DNA from 4 places in the Streptomyces sp. NPDC001868 genome. Region 4 is predicted to be linked to each of the others. Evidence: riboswitches for the same ligand, from Rfam matches in the RefSeq annotation. Region 4 holds a riboswitch; each other region holds the start of a gene.
What was found. Region 4 has a riboswitch for cyclic di-AMP ahead of ABT147_RS03115 (M23 family metallopeptidase). Riboswitches for the same ligand answer to the same signal wherever they lie in the genome.
Positions count from the first base shown of each region.

Region 1: it holds a riboswitch for cyclic di-AMP, as region 4 does, so the genes downstream of both, ABT147_RS16790 (transglycosylase family protein) here and ABT147_RS03115 (M23 family metallopeptidase) in region 4, are expected to answer to the same signal.
Region 2: it holds a riboswitch for cyclic di-AMP, as region 4 does, so the genes downstream of both, ABT147_RS05715 (C40 family peptidase) here and ABT147_RS03115 (M23 family metallopeptidase) in region 4, are expected to answer to the same signal.
Region 3: it holds a riboswitch for cyclic di-AMP, as region 4 does, so the genes downstream of both, ABT147_RS27505 (M23 family metallopeptidase) here and ABT147_RS03115 (M23 family metallopeptidase) in region 4, are expected to answer to the same signal.

Region 1 covers NZ_JBEOYO010000012.1:91,210-95,889, forward strand. The annotation lists gene eno (phosphopyruvate hydratase) at 1-1,011, opposite strand, end outside; gene ABT147_RS16790 (transglycosylase family protein) at 1,486-2,190, opposite strand; cyclic di-AMP (ydaO/yuaA leader) riboswitch at 2,195-2,394, opposite strand; gene ABT147_RS16795 (LysM peptidoglycan-binding domain-containing protein) at 2,578-3,636, opposite strand; gene ABT147_RS16800 (zinc ribbon domain-containing protein) at 3,867-4,295, opposite strand; gene ABT147_RS16805 (RNA-guided endonuclease TnpB family protein) at 4,177-4,680, opposite strand, start outside.
Region 2 covers NZ_JBEOYO010000003.1:215,835-220,514, forward strand. The annotation lists gene pcrA (DNA helicase PcrA) at 1-1,808, opposite strand, end outside; cyclic di-AMP (ydaO/yuaA leader) riboswitch at 2,051-2,224, shown strand; gene ABT147_RS05715 (C40 family peptidase) at 2,234-3,445, shown strand; gene ABT147_RS05720 (hypothetical protein) at 3,478-3,831, opposite strand; gene ABT147_RS05725 (C40 family peptidase) at 4,337-4,680, shown strand, end outside.
Region 3 covers NZ_JBEOYO010000026.1:89,096-93,775, reverse strand. The annotation lists gene ABT147_RS27510 (alpha-galactosidase) at 1-1,519, shown strand, start outside; cyclic di-AMP (ydaO/yuaA leader) riboswitch at 1,822-1,981, shown strand; gene ABT147_RS27505 (M23 family metallopeptidase) at 1,986-2,966, shown strand; gene ABT147_RS27500 (rhamnogalacturonan lyase family protein) at 3,146-4,680, shown strand, end outside.
Region 4 covers NZ_JBEOYO010000002.1:144,701-149,380, forward strand. The annotation lists gene ABT147_RS03105 (M16 family metallopeptidase) at 1-170, shown strand, start outside; gene ABT147_RS03110 (M16 family metallopeptidase) at 167-1,555, shown strand; cyclic di-AMP (ydaO/yuaA leader) riboswitch at 1,792-1,966, shown strand; gene ABT147_RS03115 (M23 family metallopeptidase) at 1,979-2,767, shown strand; gene ABT147_RS03120 (GntR family transcriptional regulator) at 2,968-3,672, shown strand; gene ABT147_RS03125 (HPr family phosphocarrier protein) at 3,864-4,145, opposite strand; gene ABT147_RS03130 (bifunctional acetate--CoA ligase family protein/GNAT family N-acetyltransferase) at 4,346-4,680, shown strand, end outside.

The DNA of each region.
Region 1 (4,680 bases), on a different contig from region 4:
GTTGACCTTGACGAGCAGGGCGTTGGCGGAGCCCTCCTCGATGCCGCGGGCGAGACGCTCGGGGTTGGTGACGAAGAGGTCGTCGCCGACGATCTGGACCTTGTCGCCCAGCTTCTCGGTGATGGTGTTCCAGCCGGCCCAGTCGTCCTCGAACAGCGGGTCCTCGATGGAGACGAGCGGGTACGACGCGACGAGGTCGGCGTAGTACTCCGTCATCTCGGCGGCGGAGCGCTCCTTGCCCTCGAAGGTGTAGACGCCGTCCTTGTAGAACTCGGAGGCGGCGACGTCGAGCGCGAGGGCGATCTGCTCGCCCGGGGTGTAACCGGCTTCCTTGATGGCCTCGAGGATGAGGTCGAGGGCGGCGCGGTTGGACTCCAGGTTCGGGGCGAAGCCGCCCTCGTCGCCGAGGCCGGTGGACAGGCCCTTGGTCTTCAGCACCTTCTTGAGGGTGTGGTAGACCTCGGCGCCCCAGCGCAGGGCCTCGGAGAAGGACTCCGCGCCGATCGGGGCGATCATGAACTCCTGGATGTCCACGTTGGAGTCGGCGTGCGAGCCGCCGTTCAGGATGTTCATCATCGGAACGGGCAGCAGGTGCGCGTTCGGGCCGCCCAGGTAGCGGAAGAGCGGCAGGTCGCTGGCCTCGGAGGCGGCGTGGGCGACGGCGAGGGAGACGCCGAGGATGGCGTTGGCGCCCAGCGAGCCCTTGTTGTCGGTGGCGTCCAGGTCGAACATCGCCTGGTCGATCAGGCGCTGCTCGGTGGCGTCGTAGCCGACGAGCTCCGGGCCGATCTGCTCGATGACCGCGAGGACGGCCTTCTCCACACCCTTGCCGAGGTAGCGGTTGGGGTCGCCGTCACGGAGCTCGATGGCCTCGAAGGCACCCGTGGAGGCGCCGGACGGAACGGCGGCACGACCGGTGCTGCCGTCGTCGAGGCCGACCTCGACCTCGACGGTGGGGTTGCCTCGCGAGTCGAGGATTTCCCGGGCTACGACGACGTCGATGGACGGCACGAGCATCTCCTTCATGGGATGTGACGCTGGTTGTGCGGGGCCGCTTGGGCCTTGCGACTAGAGCCTAACCGCCCCCGGGCTGTCGGCAGCCGACCGACCGTCCCGTGGACAGACAGACCGTACCCATTGTTTCAGGCCGGAACAAAGGGGGGTGGGCAAGAAAGTGAACAGAAGGAGCGTGCGCGGAGCGGGTGAACAGAGGGGGAGAGGCCCGGGAAACGGGCAAAGAAAAGCCCCGCCCCGGTGCGTACGGGGGAATGCGCACCGAGGCGGGGAGCCCGTGGGGACGGGGGGACGGCCCTCACGAGGTCTTCACTATGGAGGACACGGATGTGAGCGGGCTGTGGTTCAGCCGGGGAGCGGCCCGATTTCTCGGCCCTGCCGAACCCGCCCCGCCTGCCCGGTCGCCTGCCCGGCCGTGGGGGCGGCCGTGGGGGATGGCAGGCGGCCGGTGGCCGTCGTGATCGCCGTGGGTCAGCTCAGGTGGAGCTGCTGGCCCGGGTAGATGAAGTCGGCGTCGTCGATGATGTCCTTGTTCAGCTCGAAGAGCTTCTCCCAGCCACCCTTGACGTTCTTCTTCTCGGCGATGGCACTGAGGGTGTCGCCGCTGACGACCTTGTACTCGCCGTCGCCCTTCTTGACCTTCTTGCCGGTCGGGGTCTCGACGGTGGCACGCTCGGAGGAGCGGGAGGCGCGGGTGTCCTCGGTGCTCTTCTTGGCGCTCTTCTGCGTGTTCTGCTGGGTGCTCTCCTGCGCGGAGCCGGAGTTCGTGTTGCCGCTGGAGGCGGCGGCGCCGTCGTAGGAGGCGCTGGACAGGCCGGTGCCGCAGACCGGCCAGGCGCCCTTGCCCTGGCCCGCGAGGACCTTCTCGGCGACCGCGATCTGCTGGGCCTTGCTCGCCTGGTTGGCGGTGGAGGCGTACTGCGTACCGCCGTAGGCGGCCCAGGTGGAGGCGGAGAACTGCAGACCGCCGTAGTAGCCGTTGCCGGTGTTGATGGTCCAGTCGCCGCCGGACTCGCACTGGGCGACGGCGTCCCACTCGGAGGCGGTGGCGGCGGAGGCGCTGCCGGCGACCATCAGCGGAGCGGCCACGGCGGCGGCGCCGGTGACACCGGCGACGGCGATGGCACGAACGGCCTTGGACGGACGACGGTGCTTGCCCTTGCTGGAAAACAGCATGGAGTGATCCCCTCACCGACGCCTGCGAGGTGAGCTGTCGGGTTCGGGCCGGTTGAGTTGCCCGGCCGCGCCCGCTCGCCTTTCGGCTCACGTCGCGCGGCTTCACCCCAAGCCGATTCCGGCGGTGCTGCCCCGAAGGGCCTCAACTGCCGGACCCGGCACTTACCTTGGGTCCCCCGCTCCTGCCTACGGCGCTTGACGCGACGACTGTTCCTTGCGGTCGCTGGCAGGATTCGGCGTGCCGACCGCATGGGCCCACCAGTGGCGAGCGGTCACGACCGTAAACAGGTGATTGCCCGAATTTCAAAGCCGATCACGGGGTCTGTGATTCATCTCCCATGTAGATCAAAACGGGCATTCGGGGTCGAACCGGGACCCGAACTGTCGCTACTTTTCGCCCGTTTCGGCACCGACTTCGAGGGTCTGACCGGGAAGGATAAGGTCCGGGTCAGTTCCGACCGTGGTCTCGTTCTCGGCGTACAGCCCCCGCCACCCGCCGTCCAGCCCGAGCGAGTTCACGATGCCCGTCAGACTGTCGCCCACACGGACGGTGTAGGCGCCTTCGGCGGCCTCGCGCGCCGCGTCGCCGCCACGGGAGGCGTGACGGCCGGAGGGCGTGGAGTCGGCCCGGGAGGTGCCGGCCGCGTCCTCGCCGGCGCCGGCGCCCGTGCCCGCGCTCTCGTCGGCACTGGTGCCGCGATGGCGGCCGGTGCCGCCTTCACCGCCGTCGACAGTCGAAGAGCTGTCGTTCTGTGCCGACTTGTCCGAGTTGGTGCTGCCGGAGTCCGTGGAGTCGTCCGAGTCGGTGCCGGGCTTGGTCTTGGTGGAGCCTTCGAAGGTGCCGGGGGGTGATGCGGATGATTCGGACGATTCGGATGAACCAGCCGAATCCTGCGAGTCCTTCGAATCGGTCGATTCGCCGGAGCCGGTGCCGTCGGCCGACTTGTCCGGGTCGGTCGCATCGGTCGAACCGGATGAACTAGACGAACCGGATGAACCGGATGCGTCAGATGAACTGCCCGACTTCGTCGAGTCGTCCACCACGCCCGTGTCCACGTCGGCGGAACCAGAGTCGCCGCCCAGGTTGTGGAGCAGCCCACAGGTGGCCCAGACGCCGACGCCCTGGTCGGCGAGCACCTTCTCGGCGACCGCTATCTGCTGCGAACGGCTGGCCTGGTCGGCGCTCGTGGCGTAGTCGAGGCCGCCGTACTTCTCCCAGTTCGCCTGGGTCAACTGGAGGCCGCCGTAGCGTCCGTTCCCGGTGTCCGCGCTCCAGGAGGCGCCGCTCTCGCACTCCGCCACCTGGTCCCAGGTGGTTCCGCTGGCCGCGCTCGCGCCGGTGGCGCCGAGGAGTGGAATCGCGATGGCCGATCCGGTCACTCCGGCCGCGACGAGGAGAGCCGGAGCCTGACGGGGGCGACGGTGACGACCGTTCCCGGAGAGCATGCGGTTGCCTTTCACACGACAGCGGTGGCCTGTGCGACGGGTGTGGTGGCCCTTCGCACTGACGTGTGAACGTAGCCGCAGACGATCGTTTATAACAAGTCGATGCAGCGCAGATCACGTCACCATCTCGGCCGTGAACCATCAGGCTGCCGCATGACAGTTCACACCGCGTCGCGCTCCCGACTGCCCTCTACGACAGGACGGTCACAGGTCGCATCTCCCGCTGTCGGCTACACCGGTGACGGGACGGGCATGGTGACGAATGCCCACGCCGAGCGTGCGCGGTTGCGCACGTTGACCCCGGCGACGACATCGGCAGGCCCAGCGAGGCCGCACCGACGACAACGGAAGTGATCCCGGTCGGACCGGTTGGCCCGCTCGGTGTGGCCGCAGCGCGGACAACGCTGCGATGTGTAGGCCGCATCCACCTCCAGGAATGGCACCCCAGCCCTGCGGGCCTTATATGCGAGATGCTGCCCGAGCTGGTGGAAAGGCCAGGAGGAGATCCTGTCCCGCTGGTCGCCGCGAGGCCGTACCCGCTCACGAATGCCGCCGAGTGCTTCGACAGCGATGCCGCGACCGGTGCTCCCCCACGCTCGGCTTCGCTCGCGCGGGAGGGGCCCCCATGGCGACGGACACGATCTCCTTACTGATCCGATGGTTCACGTGGGTGGTATGGCGCTTCTCCTTCTGCCTGCGGCAAGCCAGGCGCCGCCGGGCCGAGCGGGTGTTCTTCTGCTGCAACTCAGCGCGCTTGCAAGCCTGCCAACGTCGATAGCGAGTCAGGCCGCGCCCTTGATGGTTGGCGCCGTCGGAGGTGGTGGCCAGGTTCACGATGCCCCGATCCACTCCGATCCAGTCGACCGGTTCGTAAACGTCCGGCTCGGAAATCTCGCAGGTAGCGATGAGGAACCACTTGCCACCCCGCTGGACCAGGTCGCTCTCACCCTTGCGATACGCCATGAGCATCTTGAGCTGGTCGGGCGAGCAGGCGAAACGGATGCCCTTCATGCGCCCATTCACCGTCCAGATGGACACCGTGCG
Region 2 (4,680 bases), on a different contig from region 4:
TCCTGCTCGAACTCCAGGGCGACGGCGGCGAGTTCCTGGAGGTTCTCGATGCGGGTCTCGTCCTGCGGGTCGGTGGAGGCCTGCAACTCGGCGAGATAGCCGGTGCGTTCGAGGACGGCCTCCAGGATGGTCGCCGGTCCGGCACCGGACTCGACGACGGTCCGCAGGTCCTCCAGCAGCGTGTTGAACCGCTTGACGGCGTTCGTCGACCGGGCCGCCATGCCGTACGCCTCGTCGACGCGCTTCAGGGCCTGCGAGAAGCTGATCTTCTCGCGCTGCGAGAGGGCGTCGATCATCGCCTCGGCGCGGTCGCCGATGCCGCGCTTGGGGACGTTGAGGATGCGGCGCAGCGGGACGGAGTCCTCCGGGTTGGCGAGGACACGCAGATACGCGAGGACGTCCCGGACCTCCTTGCGCTCGTAGAAGCGGACACCGCCGACGACCTTGTAGGGCAGGCCGACGCGGATGAACACCTCTTCGAAGACACGGGACTGGGCGTTCGTACGGTAGAAGACGGCGACGTCTCCCGCCTTCGCGTCGCCCGCGTCCGTCAGTCGGTCTATCTCGTCGGCGACGAACTGGGCCTCGTCGTGCTCGGTGTCGGCGACATAGCCGGTGATCTGCGCGCCCGCGCCCGCGTTGGTCCACAGGTTCTTGGGGCGGCGGGACTCGTTGCGCTCGATGACCGCGTTGGCGGCGCTCAGGATGGTCTGGGTGGAGCGGTAGTTCTGCTCCAGCAGGATCGTCGTCGCGTCCGGGTAGTCCTCCTCGAACTGGAGGATGTTGCGGATGGTCGCGCCGCGGAAGGCGTAGATCGACTGGTCGGCGTCACCCACGACGCACAGCTCGGCGGGCGGTACGTCCCCCTCGTTGGGCGGTACGTCCACGGGGTGCTCGGAGGTGCCGACCAGCTCTCTGACCAGGGCGTACTGTGCGTGGTTGGTGTCCTGGTACTCGTCGACGAGGACATGGCGGAAGCGGCGGCGGTAGTGCTCGGCGACGTCCGGGAAGGCGCGCAGCAGATTGACCGTCGTCATGATCAGGTCGTCGAAGTCGAGCGCGTTCGCCTCGCGGAGGCGGGACTGGTACATCGCGTAGGCCTGGGCGAGCGTCTTCTCGAAGCCGTCGGAGGCCTGGGCGGCGAAGTCCTCCTCGTCGATCAGCTCGTTCTTCAGGTTCGAGATCTTGGCGCTGAAGGACTTGGGCGGGAAGCGCTTCGGATCGAGGTCCAGATCACGGCAGACGAGCGCCATCAGGCGCTTGCTGTCGGCGGCGTCGTAGATCGAGAAGGAGGATGTGAAGCCGAGCCTCTTCGACTCGCGCCGCAGGATCCGGACGCACGAGCTGTGGAAGGTCATGACCCACATCGCGTGGGCGCGCGGGCCGACGAGCTGCTCGACGCGCTCCTTCATCTCGCCGGCGGCCTTGTTGGTGAAGGTGATCGCGAGGATCTGGCCCGGGTGGACATGCCGCTCGCCGAGCAGGTGTGCGATGCGATGGGTGAGCACCCGGGTCTTGCCGGAGCCGGCGCCGGCCACGATGAGCAGGGGCGAGCCGGCGTGGACCACGGCCGCGCGCTGGTTCTCGTTGAGCCCGTCGAGGAGGGCCGCCGCGTCCAGGGCCGGGCGGGGGGCGCCGTCGCGGTAGTACGCGTCGCGGTCCGGGGGCGCGTCGAACTTCCCGCCGAACAGATCGTCCGGAAGCGGCTCCGGTACGTGATCGTCCTCGGGCGGCGGCGGGGGCTCCTCCGCGTGGCCGCGGGGGGCCTGGAGGTCCGCCAGGAAGCTGTCGTCAAAGAGGCTGCTCATCGCTCTCCGAGTCTAGGCGCCCCCACTGACAGCGAGAGGCCGCCCCGGGAAGTCCGCATCCGCCACACACCGCGACCGCGTTGCGACGGTGAGCGATCGAGCGTACCGCCTGTCGTGCCGAAGAGGCTAAGGTCACGAAAACGTATCGGGCATATCGAACATCAACCTTCACACGGGCCACACGAGTTGGCTAGCTTTTTCTTCTGGGCCGTACGACCCAACCGGCGAACGTCGCCGGGCCGCACGACCCTCCGCCGAGTCCGGCACGCCTCCCGTGGCAGCCGGAGCCGGGGACCCACCGATCCTCTGGGGTGAATCGACCCGACCGCCGCACGCGGCAAGGGTCGTAGGGCAAACCTTCCGAAGCTTGCGCCCGAACCCGACAGCTAACTCGGTAGGCGGACAACGGAAGGAGACGCCGAACCATGGCGCCGCACCGCAAGCCGCGTCCTGCCGGAACACGCGTGGGCATACGCACCCCCGCTCTCGCCACGGCCGCCCTCACCTCCGTGGCCCTGCTCTCCCAAACGGCCGCGGCCGCACCCTCGGCCGACGACAAGCCGAGCCTGGAGGAAGTCGAGAAGAAGGTCGACGCCCTCTACCGCCAGGCCGGTTCGGCGACCGAGAACTACAACGCGGCCAAGGAGAGGACGACCAAGCAGAAGAAGCAGGTCGACACCCTCCTCGACTCCGTCGCCAAGCGCACGGAGAAGCTCAACGAGGCGCGGGAGGAGCTGGGTTCGTTCGCCGCGGCCCAGTACCGCACCGGCGCGGCCGCCCCCGATCAGGCCTCGCTGCTCCTGGCGGACAACCCGCAGGACTACTTCGACCAGAACCAGTTGATGGACCGGTTGACGGAGCGCCAGAAGGACGCCGTCGACGCGTACGTCACCGATCAGGCCGAGGCGACGAAGCAGCGCCAGGAGGCGAGCGACAGCCTCGAACAGCTCACCGAGTCACAGAACGCCCTCAAGACCAGCAAGGCCAAGGTCCAGGCGAAGCTCGCCCAGGCCCGCGAACTGCTCTCCACCCTCACCGCCGAGGAGCAGGCCCGGCTCGCCGCGATCGAACAGCGCGAGCGGGAGGAGGCCGACCGCAAGGCCGAGGAACTCGCGCGGCAGCAGACGGCGGCGCGGACGACGGCCCAGGAGGCGCAGGAGACCCAGGGCGCCCCGAGCACCCAAGGGGCCCAGGGGACCCAGGAGGAGCCCTCCACCGGCGCGGAGACGTCCACCGGCACCACCGAGACCGCCGCCCCGGCCGAGGACGCCACCTACGCCTCGAAGGCCGCCAAGGCCCTCGCCTTCGCCCGCGCGCAGATCGGCAAGCCGTACGTCTGGGGCGCCACCGGCCCCGGCTCCTACGACTGCTCCGGCCTCACCCAGGCCGCCTGGAAGGCCGCCGGCGTCGACCTGCCCCGCACCACCTACGACCAGGTCAAGACCGGCACGACCGTCCCCCTCGCCAACGCCAGGCCCGGCGATCTCATCTTCTTCTACGACAACATCGGCCACGTCGGCCTCTACATCGGCAACGGCATGATGATCCACGCCCCGAAGCCGGGAACGTACGTCCGCGAGGAGTCGGTCTTCTACGACGGGGAGTCGTCGATCCACAGCGTGGTGCGGCCGGCGTAGCGGCAGCGTTCTTCGCACAGACGCGCGAGCCCTCAGGTCCAGAGCACCGCGATGAAGACGTTCGCGATGGTCAGCGCGCCCACCAGGCCGAACAGCGGCTTCTCCACCGTCTCTTCGTCCCGTTTCACGTAGACCAGCCCCAGGATCACGATCAGCAGGGCGAGTTTGACGCCGATCTTGATGTTGTTGACGGGCTGGTCGTCGGCCTGGTTGAGGCCGACGAGAAGCACGCCGGTGACGAGCATCGTGAGGGCGCCGTGCAGCATGGCGGGGACGAATCGGGCGGTGCCCTGGCCCATGGCCTTCATCTGGGTGAGGAAGCCGCCCAGGAGGGAGGCGATGCCGATGATGTGGAGGCCGACGAGGATGTGGATGAGTACGTCCATGCGCGGAGCCTAATGAGAGGCCTGTGATCCACCGGCCACCGGGCGGGTACCCGGAGGCGCCGAGGGCGGCACGCTCCGGGCGTTCCGGGCGTCCCGGGCGTCCCCGACACCCTGACGATCTTGCATATATGCGCCGCATAGCACCGCCACACCCCCGCCCGGTCCGAAATCGCCGCATCGGTCATCGCGCAGCGTGAAGTCGACGGCGCCAGGACGGGATCACGGTCACATACGGTCACCTCGCGGTCGGTGCACGCCACTTCCGTACAACGCGTTACCGTGCCCTCACAGCCAGGTTTAGCGTCCTCCCTCAGGTGCCCGGCTCCCCACCGCCGCCCGGACCAGGGGCGGCAGTCGGACACCACCGCCGAGAAAGTCCGGCGGCGTCCCGCTCCCCCTGTGCGGGCCGCCGCCGGACGCGTCACCGCTTCCCCCAGGCGGTCCGTACGGACAGACGATGTTCGTACTTCGGACGGCGGTCGTACGGAGAGGACGTGGACTCCACGTGGCAGCGCACCGCAAGCCCAGACAGCGCTCGCTCGGCGGCCATACGGTCCGCACGGCCGCGACGTTCGCCCTCGCGGGCGCGGCGACCGCGACCGGTTTCGACGGCACCGGACACGCCGATCCACAGCTCACGCCTGACCAGGTCAAGGCGAAAGTGGACAAGCTGTACCAAGAGGCTGAGGTCGCCACCGAGAAGTACAACGGGGCGAAGGAGAAGGCCGACAAGGCGCAGGAGAACCTCGAAGAGCTGCGCGACCAGGCCGCCCGCCGCACCGAGCGCCTCAACTCGGCCCGGGACGAACTCGGTTCACTGGCGGCGGCGCAGTACCGGGACGGGGGCAT
Region 3 (4,680 bases), on a different contig from region 4:
CATCGGCAGCCGGCGCGGGCACACCGGGCACCAGCACCTGCCCTGGGTCGCCCTCGACACCGACGCCACCGAGGAACGCGGCGAGGTCTACGGCTGCGCGCTGGGCTGGTCGGGGTCCTGGCGGATCGCGGTCGCCCAACTCCCGGACGCGCGCGTGCAGATCACCGGCGGCGCCGGATACGACGAGTCCGGTCTGCTGCGGCTGGACACGGGCGAGACGTTCACCACGCCCGTCTTCGCCGGCCTGTGGAGCGACGGCGGTCACGGCGGGGCGAGCCGGGCCTGGCACGCGTACCAGCGGGCGTACGTCATCCCGGACGCCGACCAGGACCGGCCGGTGCTCTTCAACTCCTGGGAGGCCACCGAGTTCGACATCTCCGAGGAGCAGCAGGGGACGCTCGCGCGGCTGGCGGCGGCCATCGGGGTCGAGCTGTTCGTCGTCGACGACGGCTGGTTCGGGGCGCGGACGAGCGACCGGGCGGGCCTCGGCGACTGGACGCCCAATCCGAACCGTTTCCCGGAGGGGCTCAAGCCGCTTGCCGACCAGGTGCACGCCCTCGGTATGCGCTTCGGCATCTGGGTGGAGCCGGAGATGGTCAATCCGGACAGCGAGCTGTACCGGGCGCACCCCGAATGGGCACAGTTCCAACCGGGACGAAAGCAGACGGAACTGCGTAATCAGCTCGTCCTCAATCTCGCGCGCGAGGACGTCCAGGAGTATTTGTGGGAGCGACTGGACTCGCTTCTCTCCAGCGCGCCGATCGACTATGTGAAGTGGGACTTCAACCGCTGCTTCACGGATGCCGGCTGGCCCGGGGAGCAGTATCCGCAGAAGTTGTGGGTCGAGCACGTGCGCGCCTTCTACGCCCTGCTGGACCGGCTGCGGGCCGCGCATCCGGGGGTGGCGTTCGAGTCGTGCTCGGGCGGCGGCGGCCGTATCGACCTCGGGGTGATGGCGCGGACGGACCAGGTGTGGACGTCCGACAACACCGATCCACTCGACCGGCTCGCCATCCAGCACGGCTTCAGCCAGATCCATCCGGCCCGGGTCATGGCGGCCTGGGTCACCGACAGCCCGAACAACCAGCTCAACGGCCGGGTCAGCTCGCTGCGGTTCCGCTTCGTCAGCGCCATGGCGGGTGTGCTCGGCGTCGGCGGCGACCTCACCCGGTGGACGGAGGAGGAGCTGGCCGAGGCGCGGGAGTGGGTCGAGCGGTACAAGGAGATCCGGCCGGTCGTGCAGCGCGGCGATCTCTACCGGCTGCGGCCTCCCACGGGCGGGCTGAGCGCCGTCCAGTACGTCCATGGTGACGAGGTCGTCGTCCTCGCCTGGCTCCAGGCCCAGCGGTACGGCGAGCCGCTCGCCCCGCTCCGGCTGCGCGGGCTCGACCCGGCAGGGGTGTACGAATGCCGTGAAACGGGCGAACGGTACCGAGGGGCGGTGCTGTTGCATCACGGGGTGCGGACGGGGCTGCGTGGTGACTTTGATGCGGCAGTTATCCGCCTGCGTCGCACTTGAGCGAACTGTCCGAAATGGAGCTGTAATTCCAACAAGCCCTGGAATAAAGCCTACTGGGTCGTAGCCGCGTGAGCAGCGTCATATTCGTGACGTTCCGCTGTCGCCATGTTCACGTAATTCTTAGGCGTTTCCAGGGCGGTTGGAAAACAATCAGGACCGGTCTTTTACGGAGCGTGAGGGTGGATTGATGTAAGGATCAGGTAGGAAGACGCACAGGAAGTCCCAATGGTTGTCTCTGTGGGCACAAGTCGCTTACGTTCGGCGTCAATCCGGACGGACGCCCAATCCTGCCGCCGACCGGAGCCGCATACCGACCCGATCCACGGCAGGAGCGGGGGACCCACAGGAATCACCGCCTGTTCCGGTCTCCGGAACAGGCTAGGGGTAAAGCCGTGCGCAAACACGGCCGGACATCTCCAGTCCGCACCCGACAGCTCACCTCGTAGGCGCCGGAGAGGAATTCGCCATGCCCGCGAAGGGTAAGCACCGCCGTCCGAAGTCCCAGCGTTTCACCCGCTCCATCGCCGCCGCCGGGACCGGTGGCGCGGCGCTCGCGCTGCCGCTGATCGGAGCCGCCGGCGCCCAGGCCGCGACCCCGGCGACCGCCGTTTCCGGTGTGTCCGAGAAGACGGCCACGATCACCGTCGAGAAGGCCGCGCAGGCGGAGAAGACCGCCACCAAGAAGACGGCGACCGAGACCTACTCGGTGAAGGTCGGCGACTACCTTGCGAAGATCGCGGACGAGCAGGACGTCGAGGGGGGCTGGAAGCAGCTCTACTCGGACAACCGTGAGGCCATCGGGTCGGACCCGTCGCTGATCCACCCGGGGCTGAAGCTGTCGATCGGCGGGCAGGCCCCGTCGAGCGGTACGTCGCAGTCGTCGAAGCCGCAGCTGTCGCAGTCCTCGAAGTCCGCCAAGTCGTCCGAGTCGTCTGACTCGTCCCAGTCCTCGAAGTCCTCCGGTTCCGCGAAGCAGGAGGCGAAGGACACCCAGGCCTCGACCTCCACGTCGAGCGACAAGGCCTCGTCGTCCAACGGCTCCGGCTTCAGTGTGCCCATCCAGGGCGCCACCGTCGGCACCGCGTACAAGACCGCCGGCAGCATGTGGTCCAGCGGCTACCACACGGGCGTCGACTTCGTGGCCCCGACCGGCACCAGCCTCAAGGCTGTGGGCGCGGGCACCGTCGTCTCCGCCGGCTGGGGCGGCGCGTACGGCAACCAGGTCGTCATCAAGCTCGCCGACGGCTACTACGCCCAGTACGCCCACCTGTCCTCGCTCTCCGTCTCCGCGGGCCAGTCCGTGAGCGGCGGCCAGCAGATAGGCCTCTCCGGCGCGACCGGCAACGTCACCGGCCCGCACCTCCACTTCGAGATCCGCACCAGCCCCGACTACGGCTCGGACATCGACCCGCTGGCCTACCTTCGCTCGAAGGGCGTCAGCGTCTGACGGCACCTCCGCCCGCCGTCCGCGGCGCAGGCCGGTTCCCGTGATCGGGGGCCGGCCTTCGGCGTTTCATGATCACCGTGTTGCGGTCTTGTGGCATGGCCGATCAATACCTCGACACGTCCGCGAGGCGCGGGAAGAGTGATCCGCACAAGCGCTTTCTGCCTCGTCGAAGGAGTGTTGTGCGTACCGCCCGACGCCGAAGAACCGTCATCCTCACCGCGACCGCCCTGCTGGCCGGACTCTTCTCCGTACCCGCCGGACACGCCGCCGGGACACCGCGCAGGGTCGTGGAGAACCTGGACCGGGGCCTGGTCGCGGTGCCGTCCGGAAAGGGGACCTTCCTCAGCTGGCGGCTGCTCGGCACGGAGTACGCCCGGTACGGCGACGCGATCGCGTTCAACGTCTACAAGGGCGGCAGGAGGCTGAACCGGGCGCCGGTCACCCGGTCGACGACGTACCAGGACAACAGCCGTGGCACGGGCGCGTACAGCGTGCGGGCCGTCGTCAACGGGCGGGAGAGCAAGCCGAGTTCGGGGCTGGACTTCCGCCGGGGGTACGCCGAGATTCCCCTCGCCGCCGCCGACGGTTACACCGTGCAGCATGCCTGGCCGGGCGACCTCGACGGGGACGGGCGGTACGAGCTGGTCGTGAGCCGGCTCTCGGGGACCCGGGACCGGCCCGACCTGCTGGAGACGTACACACTGACCGGCGAGCGGCTGTGGCGCGTCGACCTCGGCCCCGGCTCGTACACGCAGGCCGGCGGGAACGGCGCCAACGATCCGGCGCCCGCCGCGATCAGCGGCTCGACGGCGATCGGCGGCTACCGCAACGACGACAACGTGACCGTGTTCGACCTGGACGGCGACGGCCGGGCCGAGGTGCTGGTGCACACGGCCGCCGGGACGACCTTCGCGGACGGGACACGGGTCACCGCGGACTCGCCCGCGAGTCAGTTCGTCTCCGTGATCGACGGCGCGACCGGCGCCGAGCGCACCCGGCAGCCCGTCCCCGACGACTTCGTCGCCGACGGCCCGTCCGGCGGCCACTTCGGCATCGCCCATCTCGACGGGGTCCGCCCGAGCCTCGTCACCAAGCTGGTCACCCGCGTCGGCGCCCGGCGCGGCGCCTTCCGCGTCCTCTTCCAGACCTGGGACTTCGACGGCACGAACCTGAACCGGCGCTGGAAGTACGTCGTCCCCGCCGCGAGCGGCGCGACCAGCTTCCACCAGATCCGTACCGTCGACGTCGACCTCGACGGCAAGGACGAGATCGCCGACGGCAACTACGTGGTGAACGGCGACGGCACGCTCCGGTACGTCGTCGACGGCGCCGGACACGGCGACCGCTTCCACATCGCCGACCTCGACCCCGACCGCCCCGGTCTGGAGGGCTTCGCGATTCAGCAGGCGGAGCTGGGCGTCATCCCGAAGTTCCCCTGGTACTACTACGACGCCGACACCGGCGAGCGCCTGGTGACCGGCCGGCACCCGGCGGACTGGGAGAACGACACCGACATCGACGTCGGCCGGGGCAGCACCGGCGACATCGACCCGGAGCACCCCGGCTACGAGTACTGGACCTCCACCGCCGACGTCACCGCGCCCGGCGCCGGCGTCTACAACGTCCAGGACGGCAAGGTCGCCACGACCACCCCGAGCGTCAACTTCCGTATCTGGTGGGACGGCGACAAGGGTTCGGAGCTGCTGGACTTCAC
Region 4 (4,680 bases):
TGGAGGTGACGGCCGACGAGGTCCAGGAGATCGCCAAGGCGCGCCTGAGGCCCGACAACCGCGCGGTGCTCGTCTACGAGCCCGTCGACGGCGAAGAGGGCACCGAAGACGAAGCCGCCGAGGCGGAGGCCGCCGAAGGCACGGACGAGAACGAGGAGTCGGCGAAGTGACCGAGCTCGCGACCATGGACTTCCACCCGCAGCCCCAGGCCGGCGAGGCCAGGCCCTGGGCGTTCCCGGCGCCCGAGCGCGGCACCCTGGACAACGGCCTGACCGTGCTGCGCTGCCACCGCCCCGGCCAGCAGGTCGTCGCGGTCGAGGTCATCCTCGACGCGCCCCTGGACGCCGAGCCGGCCGGCCTCGACGGCGTCGCCACCATCATGACCAGGGCGTTCTCCGAGGGCACCGACAAGCACACGGCCGAGGAGTTCGCCGCCGAGCTGGAGCGCTGCGGCGCCACCCTCGACTCGCACGCCGACCACCCCGGCGTGCGTCTGTCCCTCGAAGTGCCCGTGTCGCGGCTGGAGAAGGCGCTCGGTCTGCTGGCCGACGCCCTGCGGGCACCGGCGTTCGAGGACAGCGAGATCGAGCGGCTGGTCGCCAACCGGCTCGACGAGATCCCGCACGAGACCGCCAACCCGGGCCGCCGGGCCGCCAAGGAGCTCTACAAGCGGCTGTTCCCGGCCACGTCCCGGATGTCGCGGCCCCGCCAGGGCACCGAGGAGACCGTCGAGGGCATCGACTCCGCGGCCGTACGCGCCTTCTACGAGCGGCACGTACGCCCCGCGACGGCCACCGCCGTGGTCGTCGGCGACCTCACCGGAGTCGACCTCGACGCCCTGCTCGGCGACACCCTGGGCGCCTGGACGGGCTCCCCGGCCAAGCCGAGCGTCGTGCCGGCGGTCACCGCCGACGACGCCGGGCGCGTGATCATCGTGGACCGCCCCGGTTCCGTCCAGACCCAGTTGCTCATCGGCCGTGTGGGCGCCGACCGGCACGACCGTGTGTGGCCGGCGCAGGTGCTCGGCACCTACTGCCTCGGCGGCACCCTCACCTCCCGTCTGGACCGTGTCCTGCGCGAGGAGAAGGGCTACACCTACGGGGTGCGCGCGTTCGGGCAGGTGCTGCGCTCCGCCCCCGACGGCTCGGGCGCGGCGATGCTCGCCATCAGCGGCTCCGTCGACACCCCGAACACCGGGCCGGCGCTGGACGACCTGTGGACGGTGCTGCGGACCCTCGCGGCCGAGGGACTGACCGACGCCGAGCGCGATGTCGCCGTGCAGAACCTCGTCGGGGTCGCCCCCCTCAAGTTCGAGACGGCCGCGGCCGTGGCGGGCACGCTGGCCGACCAGGTCGAGCAGCACCTGCCGGACGACTACCAGTCGACGCTGTACCGCCAACTCGCCGCCACCGGCACGGTGGAGGCCACCGCGGCCGCCGTGAGCGCCTTCCCGGTGGACCGGCTGGTGACCGTCCTCGTCGGGGACGCCGCGCAGATCGAGGAGCCGGTCAGGGCCCTCGGAATCGGTGAAGTCACCGTCGTACCGGCCGAGTAGAAGCCGAGGAGAGGCCGAGGGGAAGCCGAGGAGGAACCGGACAGAAGGACACGCGTCCGTGGGGCCCTGGTGACTGAAGAGTCACCAGGGCCCGCGTTTGTCCGTATTGATGGCGGAGGTTGTGTGTCTGACCTGTGGCGTACTTAACAAATCCTGTGATCCGTTTGTTATTTCGAAGACGGCCCGCTTAGCGTCGGTCCGGCTGTTCGTCAGAAGTTCGCCGCAGCCGCGGCACCGGACAGTCATCGCCGAGTCCCCGCATGGCGCGAGCCAGGGGAGCCGGGGACCCACCGAAGTCCCTGGGGTGAATCGGGTGCCCTTCGCGGAGCGACGCGAAACGGGGGGCGGCCGTAGGAGACCTTCCTGCTCCGAACCCGTCAGCTAACCCGGTAGGCGAGAGGGAAGGAAAGGACCAGCCACTTCATGGCGTTCACCCGCGCCCCCGGGAAGCACCGCCGTCCCGGCCGTGTGCAGCGCACGACCACGAGGAACGTGGGCGTCGCCGCTCTCACCACCACCGGTGTCATCGGCACCCTGGCCGCTCCCGCGCTCGCCGCGGAGGAGCCCGCCGTCGAGCAGACCGGCCTGAACCAGATCATCGTCCTCGGCGACACGGTCGCCGACCAGGTGGACGCCCAGGCCGTCGCCCAGCAGCAGGCCGCCGAGGTCGCCGCCGTCAAGAAGAAGGCGCAGGAGGAGGCCCGCAAGGCCGCCGCCGAGAAGGCCGAGCAGGAACGTGCCGTCGCCAAGGAGCGCGAGGAGATCAAGGCCCGCGCCGCCCGCGCCGCCGAGCGCGAGCGCCTGAACACCTACGTCTCCCCGATCAGCGGCTCGTACATCTCCACCGGCTACAAGGCCGGCGGCGCCGTCTGGTCCTCCGGCAGCCACACCGGCGTCGACTTCCACGCCGCGTCCGGCACGACCGTCCTGGCGGTCGGCGCCGGCACCGTCGTCGAGGCGGGCTGGGGCGGTGCGTACGGCAACAACATCGTCATCAAGATGAACGACGGCACGTACACGCAGTACGGCCACCTGTCGTCCATCGGCGTCTCCGTCGGCCAGACCGTCACCCCCGGCCAGCAGATCGGCCTCTCCGGGGCGACCGGCAACGTCACCGGCGCGCATCTGCACTTCGAGGCCCGGACGACGGCCGAGTACGGCTCGGACATGGACCCCGTCGCGTACCTGCGCTCGCACGGCGTGAACGTCTGACGGACCCACCGCTTCGCAGGAGGCCCCGGCTCACCGAGCCGGGGCTTTCCGCGTTGTGCGTACCTGTTGTGACGTAGCTCCTGTCCAAAAAATATCCCTGGATTCCGGTCCGCCATCGGAAATTCCGGCTCGCTGCAATAGAGTCACTGGAACACACGTCAATCATCGACGTTTCACGGGGATTAAGGCGGAGGTCGGTCATGCGTATTCCGGCGCATTCGGTATGCACGGCGATCCGTGATGACATCGTCGCGGGTGTCTACGAGCGCGGCAGCCGTCTCACCGAGGAACTGCTCGCCCGCCGGTACGGCGTCAGCCGGGTCCCCGTGCGCGAGGCGCTGCGCACCCTGGAGGCCGAGGGCTTCGTGGTGACCCGACGGCACGCGGGCGCGTGCGTCGCCGAGCCGACCGAGCAGGAGGCCGCCGACCTGCTGGAGATGCGCATGCTGCTGGAGCCGCTGGGCGCCGCCCGTGCCGCCCAGCGCCGTACGGAGGCGCACCTCAAGGTGTTGCGGGGCCTGGTCAGACTGGGCCAGGAGCGGGCCAGGAGGGGCACCAGCGAGGATCTGCGCTCCCTGGGCGGCTGGTTCCACGAGACGCTCGCACAGGCGTCCGGCAGCCCCGCCCTGACCTCGACACTCGCCCAGCTGCGGCACAAGATCGCCTGGATGTACGCGGTCGAGGCACCGGCGAACCCCGTGGAGTCCTGGGCGGAGCACGGCGGCATCGTGGACGCCGTCGCGCGCGGCGACAGCGACCGGGCCCGGACCATCACCTCCCTGCACACCGAGCGCGCCACCGCCGCGCACCGGCTCCGATTTCCGGGCGGGGCCGGCGGGGCGGAACGCCCGGAGCGTGTGAGGACTTCGCAACACCCCGTAAACATGCCGAGCCTGCGGCATTAACACGGGAGCCGTATACAAAGAGGGAAGAATTCCGAAGGGCATTCTTTCTGCTGCCCGCAGAACGGAATGGAACGGAATCAGGACGAAAATGCGAAGGGCCCGCCCGATAAATCGGACGAGCCCTTCGGTGTGTGTGCGGGTGGTGCGTGCGGGTGGCCTTTCCGGCCTTTCCGCTTCGGTTGCCCGGTCGGTCAGACCGTCTCGGGGAGTTCTTCGAGGCCCTCGGCCACGAGCTTCGCCAGACGGTCGAGCGCGACGTCCGCGCCCTCGGCGTCGGAGGCGAGCACGATCTCCTCGCCGCCCTGGGCGCCGAGGCCCAGGACCGCCAGCATGGAGGCCGCGTTGACGGGGTTCCCGTCGGCCTTGGCGATCGTCACGGGGATACCGGAGGCCGTGGTGGCCCGGACGAAGATGGATGCGGGGCGGGCGTGGAGGCCCTCGGCCCAGCCGACGTTGACGCGGCGCTCAGCCATGTGATGCTGCCCTTCAGGTGTCTCGGGTACTGCGGAGAGGTCTAGACCGGTTGTCTAGACCAGTTTCCCATATGTGGCGACGTACCGGAACGGGCCCACGGCCTGGCCACGAACCGGCTGTCGCACTTCTGTTGTGCTTCTGTTGTGCCGCCCCAGACTGCCCCGCGCCGCATGCGTACGCGAGCCGTACTCTGGGGCCCATGCAGACCTCGTCGGACCGGCATGAGTACCCCGCCCACTGGGAGGCCGACGTGGTGCTGCGCGACGGCGGCACCGCACGCGTCAGGCCCATCACCGTCGATGACGCCGAGCGTCTCGTCAGCTTCTACGAGCAGGTCTCGGACGAGTCGAAGTACTACCGCTTCTTCGCGCCCTACCCTCGCCTGTCCGCCAAGGACGTCCACCGCTTCACGCACCACGACTTCGTGGACCGGGTGGGGCTCGCCGCCACGGTGGGCGGCGAGTTCATCGCCACCGTACGCTACGACCGCATCGGCGCCGACGGGACGGCCGCGTCCGCCCCCGCCGACGAGGC